2 regions of the Paractinoplanes brasiliensis genome follow, and region 2 is predicted to be linked to the other one. Evidence: riboswitches for the same ligand, from Rfam matches in the RefSeq annotation. Region 2 holds a riboswitch; the other holds the start of a gene.
What was found. A riboswitch is a leader RNA that binds a small molecule or an ion and turns the genes downstream of it on or off. The one in region 2 is predicted to bind glycine.

Region 1 (3,394 bases), 110 kb from region 2:
CGGAACCCACAGAAACGACGCCTTCGGCGACAGCCCGAACAGAGGTTCCGGGCCGACTCCTGAGGCGAACGCCGGAGGGGCCGGTGCCGCATTCCCCGCGCGCCGGGCGGCGATCCGGTTGAGCTGGTCGCGCGCGTATTGCCCGTACGTGGAAGCGGCTCTTTGCGACGGGAAGGCGTGCCGGACGGAAAAGCAGTTCGGCGCCGGCCCAGGTCACTTCTCGACGATGGGGGACCAGAGCACTTCGAGCACGGTCGGGTTGTCCTGTAGGGCGAGCGTGCAGAACTGTTCGTCGAGGGGCCCGTCGAAGTGGGTAACGGGTTTGTCGAGGCTCCAGAACGAGCGGGTCGGCGCCACGGACACGCCGCGGCGGTCGTGGTCGGATCCGGGGCCGGAGAGTCCGTACGCCCGTGACCCCACCACGACCGCGAGAACCGTGTGCTCGATCATGCGACGAAGCCGGCCGCGGAACGCAGGACCAGCAGCCGATTTACAGGTCGAGGACGGTGCCGTCGATGTCGCCCAGTTCGGCCTCGGACAGGGCCAGGTTGCCGACGGCGGCGACGTTGTCCTCGAGCTGTTGCACGCTGCTGGCGCCGATGATGAGGCTGGTCATGCGTTCGTCGCGCAGGGCCCAGGCGAGGGCCATCTGGGCCAGGGACTGCCCGCGCCGACGGGCTATGTCGTTGAGCGCGTGCAGCCGTGCGAGTGTCCGGTTGTCCAGGGCGTCCTCGTTGAGGAACCGGCTGGTTCGGACGCGGGAATCGTCGGGAATGCCGTTGAGATAGCGGTCGGTCAGCAGTCCCTGCTGCAGAGGGCTGAAGGCGATGCAGCCGGCGCCGGCCTCGCCGAGGGTGTCGAGCAGGTTGTCCTTCTCGATCCGGCGGTTGAGGATCGAGTACGACGGCTGGTGAATGAGCAGCGGCGTGCCGAGATCGCGCAGAATGGCCGCCGCGGCCGCCGTCTGCGACGAGTCGTAGTTGGACAGGCCGACGTATTGGGCCTTGCCCGCGCGTACGACGGCGTCGAGGGCGCCCATGGTTTCCTCGAGCGGGGTCTCCGGGTCGGGCCGGTGGTGGTAGAAAATGTCGACGTAGTCGAGGCCGAGCCGTTTCAGCGACTGGTCGAGCGAGCTGACCAGGTATTTGCGGGAGCCGAAATCGCCGTACGGTCCGGGCCACATCTCGTATCCGGCTTTGGTCGACACGACGATTTCGTCGCGGTGGGCTTTGAGGTCGCCGGCCAGGATGCGGCCGAAGTTCTGCTCGGCGCTGCCGGGCGGCGGGCCGTAGTTGTTGGCCAGGTCGAAATGGGTGACGCCGAGGTCGAAGGCGCGCAGCACGATGTCGCGCTGGCGTTGCCAGGGCCGTTCGTGGCCGAAGTTGTGCCACAGTCCGAGCGAGATGACGGGCAGGCGCAGCCCGCTTCGGCCGGTCCGCCGGTAGGGCATGGTGTCGTAGCGGTTGCTCGCGGGGGTGTAGGTCACAACCCCACCCTAGAGATAGCGGCCCCGACCATGATCGCTGGTAGGTTGGAGGGTAGCCATGCGGGAGAGACCGAGGGTCGACCTCGGCGCCGAAGGGGCAAATCCTCCCCGGAACCTCTCAGGCAAAAGGACCGCGTGGGCTCGCGACTCTGAAGCATTGCGGCTGGGCGAAAAAGACCGGCTGGTGTGACAGAGGGGGAGGCCGCCTTGTCGACCTCTCTGTCAGGAGCCGCCATGACGTTCGCCAACCGGCATATCGGGCCGGATGCGGAAGAGCAGACCCACATGCTCAAGGCCATCGGGTACGCGTCGCTGGACGCTCTGATGGACGCGGCGATCCCCGAGGTGATCCGCTGGCACGGGTCGCTGGAGCTGCCCGCGGCCGCCTCCGAGGAGGAGACGATCGCCGAGCTGCGCGCGATCGCGTCGCAGAACAGGGTGACGACCTCGATGATCGGGCTGGGGTACTACGGCACGCACACCCCGGCGGTGATCAAGCGGAATGTCCTGGAGAACCCGGCCTGGTACACGGCGTACACGCCGTATCAGCCGGAGATCAGCCAGGGCCGGCTGGAGGCGCTGCTCAACTTCCAGACCATGGTGACCGACCTGACGGGGTTGACCACGGCGAACGCGTCGATGCTGGACGAGGGCACCGCGGTCGCCGAGGCGATGACGCTGGCCAAGCGGGCTTCGAAGAGCAAGTCCCGGACGTACGTGGTGGACGCGGACACGTTGCCGCAGACGCTCGCGGTGCTGCGGACGCGGGCCGAGCCGCTGGGCATCGAGCTCAAGTTGGTCGATCTTGACGCGGGTGACCCGCTGCCCGGCGAGTTCTTCGGCCTGCACCTGCAATACCCAGGGGCTTCCGGAGCCGTACGGGATCACGCGGCGCTCGTCGAGGCGGCGCACGCCCGGGGTGCTCTGGTGACGGTGGCCGCCGACCTGCTGGCGTTGACGTTGCTGCGGGCGCCGGGGGAGATCGGGGCTGACATCGCGGCGGGCACGACCCAGCGTTTCGGGGTGCCGCTCGGGTTCGGTGGTCCGCACGCCGGTTACCTGGCCGTGCGGGCGGGGCTGGAGCGGTCGTTGCCGGGCCGGCTGGTCGGCGTGTCGAAGGACGCGGACGGCGCTCCGGCGTACAGGCTGGCGTTGCAGACCCGTGAGCAGCACATCCGTCGTGAGAAGGCGACCAGCAACATCTGTACGGCGCAGGTCCTGCTCGCGGTGATGGCGAGCATGTACGCCGTCTACCACGGTCCGCGGGGGCTGCGGGGGATCGCCGAGCGGGTGCACCACCACGCGTTGACCGTGGCGGGCAGCTTGACGGCGGGTGGCGTGCGGGTGGCGCACGACGCGTTCTTCGACACGGTGACGGCGGTTGTCCCGGGCCGGGCGGCGGAGGTGGTGGCCGCGGCGGCCGAGGCCGGCATCGACCTGCGGCTGGTGGACGCCGACCGGGTGTCGGTGGCGGCCGACGAGACGACGACCGAGGCGCACGTCGCTGCGGTTGTGCGGGCTTTCGGCGTACGGGAAACCGCTGTCGCCGATTGTGGGGCGAAGCCCCTGGCGCGCACGAGCGAGTACCTGACGCATCCGGTGTTCCGCACGCACCATTCCGAGACGAGCATGCTGCGGTATCTGCGCAGGCTGTCCGACCGGGACTACGCGCTGGACCGGGGCATGATCCCGCTGGGGTCGTGCACGATGAAGCTGAACGCGACCACCGAGATGGAGCCGGTGACCTGGCCGGAGTTCGCTGACATCCACCCGTACGCCCCGGCGGCGAACACGGCCGGCTACGAGAAGCTGGTGGCGACGCTGGAGTCGTGGCTGGCCGAGATCACCGGGTACGACGCGGTGAGCGTGCAGCCGAACGCGGGGTCGCAGGGTGAGCTGGCCGGTCTG
Region 2 (3,394 bases):
GGGCAAGCGGCCGGTCACCGGCGGGAAAACCCCACCAGACGGCCAGCCCGGCCAGGGCGTCGCCGTCGAAGGCGAGCCAGGTCCACTCGGGGCGGTAACTGCGAGCGGCCAGATGCTCGCGGAACCGCGCCTCGGTGGTGGTGTTGACGGACGGTTCGGACAGGCAGGTCAGGATCAGGTCGAGATCGGACTCGGCCATGGTGCGGAACAACAACGAAGCCTCCCAGTGGGCACCGATGAGCATGACGAGAACATGGGAACCCTCCTTTCCTGCTCGAGTTGTCGTCGATCCTGGCGTGCCGGCGATCCGGGCGCACGCGAATTAGCGGGCGAGCAGCGCGGCGTGCAGGCCGGCGGGGGAGAGCGGCGTCAAATCGCGGGCGGCCAGCCAGGCGGCTCCGGCGGCCGGGTCGCCACCGGTGACAGCGTCGACGCCGCGCCCACGCAGGACGGCGCGGACCTCGTCGCGTACGGGGGTGCCGGCCGTCAGGAGGCCGCCCGCGAGATGGCGTTCCGGTTCGAGCGCATCCGGGTCCCCGTCTGGCACCGCACCGACTCGCACACCGCGCTCACCAACGCCGCCCTGACGCTGCCGGGGGACGTGGCCATCGGGCTCAGCCACTCCGGGCGTACGCAACGGGGGAGTGATCCAGGCCTTCGGCTGCGGGCACTCGGAGGCCCTGGCCATGGAGATCGCCGGTCGCGCGGGGGACTGGTGCCGACCAACCGGATCGCCCTGCGCGACATCGTCCTGTACGGCGGTTCGCCCCTGTCGGAACTGGCCGACCCCGGGGTGGAGCGCCGGACCGACATCGCGCACCGGCTCTACGAGCTGGCCCCGATCAAACCCGACGACGCGTTCGTCATCGCCTCCAACTCCGGCATCAACGGCGCCGTCGTCGAGATGGCGCTGCTGGTCAAGGAACGGGGGCACAAACTGATCGCGATCACCTCGGCCGAGCACTCGGCGGGGGTCGAGTCGCGGCACCCCGGCGGGCGCAAGCTCGGCGAGATCGCCGACGTGGTGCTCGACAACGGCGCCCCGTACGGCGACGCCACAATTCCACTGCCCGGCGGGGGAGCGGTCGGCGCGGTCTCGTCGATCACCGCGGCGCTGCCGGCCCAGCAGATCGTCGCCGAGGTCGTGGAGCGCCTGCTCGCGGCGGGGATCACCCCGCCCGTCCACCTGTCGGACAACGTGCCCGGCGGCAAGGACCACAACGCAGAGATCGAGGCGCGGTACGCCGGGCGCATCCGGCGCACCGCATAGGAAGAGAGCACTGTGATGAACCCTGATTCCCCGCTCAGACCTTGTCCCACCAGGCGAACACTGCTGCGTACGGCCGTCACCGCGGCGGTCACCGTGCCTTTTGCCGCCGGGTGTGTGACCTCCGGCGACTCCTCCCCGGACCAGCCGGCCGAGGGCGCCGAGAAGACGGCGGAGAACCCGCTCGGCGTGAAGGCCGACGCTCCCCTCGAGGTGGTCGTCTTCAAGGGCGGCTACGGCGACGACTACGCGATCAAGGCCGAGTCGGCCTACACGGCGAAGTACCCGCGGGCCACCGTCGACCACAAGGGGTTGCAGAAGGTCGGCGAGGCCATGCAACCCCGCTTCGTCGGCGGCAACCCGCCCGACGTCGTCGACAACACCGGCGCCGGCCGGCTCGACATCGGCACCCTGGTCAGCGCGGGGCCGACGCGGGCAGTCCGTTCCTGCCGCGCGGCCCCGGCGCTCGCCCGGCCCCTCCAGCGGCACGCCTGGGATCGGTGAGCGGGTAACCTGGGGAGGCGGGCGTTCGAGGCCCGTCCCGTTGGTCTTGACCCGTCGACAGCGGATCGCTACCTTGCGGGCCACAACTGCACACCGCTTTGGCCCCGGCGGGAGAGTTCCCCGCGCCGGGGGCGCCGAAGGAGCAACTTCTCCCTCAGAATCTCTCAGGCACCCGTACCGTCGTGGCCGGCGACTCTGGAAAGCCGGGAAACCCCGCGCCCAAGGTGCAAATCAGCCGCCCGCCGGCCGATGAAGCTCTCAGGCCCCATGACAGAGCGAGGGAGGCCTACCCGCCGTCTCGTCAGGGAGCCTCCCATGGCCGTGTCCGTCTTCGACCTGTTCTCCGTCGGTATCGGGCCGTCCAGCTCGCACACCGTCGGACCGATGCGGGCCGCCCGCATGTTCGCGAGCCTGCTCGATGCGGCGCCCGGGGTGACCCTCGTACGGGCCGAGCTGTTCGGCTCGCTCGGCGCCACCGGTCATGGGCACGGCACCCCCAAGGCCGTTCTTCTCGGGCTCGAGGGCGCCGAACCGGAAACCGTCGACGTCTCCACCGCCGACTCGCGGGCCGCGGCCATCCACGCCCGGGGCGGTTTCGACCACGGCGACCGTGTCATCGGCGTCGATCTGGTGCTGCACCGCCGTCGCACGCTGCCCGGGCATCCCAACGGCATGACCTTTTCCGCGTACGCCGGTGACGGTTCGACGGTGCTGAGCAAGACCTACTACTCGGTGGGCGGCGGGTTCGTGCTGGACGAGACCGGCCTGGTGCGCGCCGGCGCCACGCCGTTGCGGCACCCGTTCGCCAGCGGGGCCGAACTGCTCCGGCTGACCTCGTCGACGGGGCTGTCGATCTCGCGGCTCATGCTCGAGAACGAGACCGCTTGGCGTTCCACGGCCGGGACGCGTACGGGCCTCTTGGAGATCTGGCGGGTCATGCGCGAATGTGTGACGGCCGGGCTCGAAGCCGAGGGCGTGCTGCCCGGTGGCCTGAGGGTGCGGCGGCGGGCGGCGGCGACGGCCCGGCAGCTGCGCGTGGCGGGGCGCCCGGCCGAGCACGCGATGGAGTGGCTGACCGCGTACGCGATGGCCGTGAACGAGGAGAACGCGGCAGGCGGCCGGGTCGTCACCGCGCCCACCAACGGCGCGGCCGGCATCATCCCGGCGGTTCTGCACTACTACGTGAACTTCGTCCCGGGCGCCGACGACGAGGGGGTGGTCCGGTTCCTGCTCACCGCGGGCGCGATCGGGCTGCTCTTCAAGGAGAACGCGTCGATCTCGGGCGCCGAGGTGGGTTGTCAGGGCGAGGTGGGCAGCGCGTGCGCGATGGCGGCGGCGGGGCTGGCCGAGGTGCTGGGCGGCACCCCCGAGCAGGTGGAGAACGCGGCCGAGATCGGCATGGAGCACAACTTGGGGCTGACCTGCGACCCGGTCGGCGGGCTGGTGCAGATCCCGTGCATCGAGCGCAACGGCATGGCCGCGGTCAAGGCGGTCACGGCGGCCCGGATGGCGCTGCGTGGGGACGGCCGCCATCACGTCTCCCTCGACAAGGTCATCAAGACCATGAAGGAGACGGGGGCCGACATGAAGGTCAAGTACAAGGAGACGGCGCGCGGCGGGCTG

Region 1: it holds a riboswitch for glycine, as region 2 does, so the genes downstream of both, gcvP (aminomethyl-transferring glycine dehydrogenase) here and C8E87_RS37650 (L-serine ammonia-lyase) in region 2, are expected to answer to the same signal.

What each region holds. Positions count from the first base shown of each region.
Region 1 is NZ_SNWR01000002.1:1,104,592-1,107,985, reverse strand. Features, by position in the region: partial or broken gene C8E87_RS37150 (DNA polymerase beta superfamily protein) at 100-450, opposite strand; gene mgrA (L-glyceraldehyde 3-phosphate reductase) at 491-1,486, opposite strand; glycine riboswitch at 1,538-1,630, shown strand; gene gcvP (aminomethyl-transferring glycine dehydrogenase) at 1,721-3,394, shown strand, end outside.
Region 2 is NZ_SNWR01000002.1:1,216,949-1,220,342, reverse strand. Features, by position in the region: gene C8E87_RS37670 (GNAT family N-acetyltransferase) at 1-244, opposite strand, end outside; gene C8E87_RS37665 (hypothetical protein) at 323-547, opposite strand; partial or broken gene C8E87_RS37660 (sugar isomerase domain-containing protein) at 630-1,270, shown strand; gene C8E87_RS37655 (type 2 periplasmic-binding domain-containing protein) at 1,286-1,771, shown strand; glycine riboswitch at 1,870-1,961, shown strand; glycine riboswitch at 1,965-2,047, shown strand; gene C8E87_RS37650 (L-serine ammonia-lyase) at 2,087-3,394, shown strand, end outside.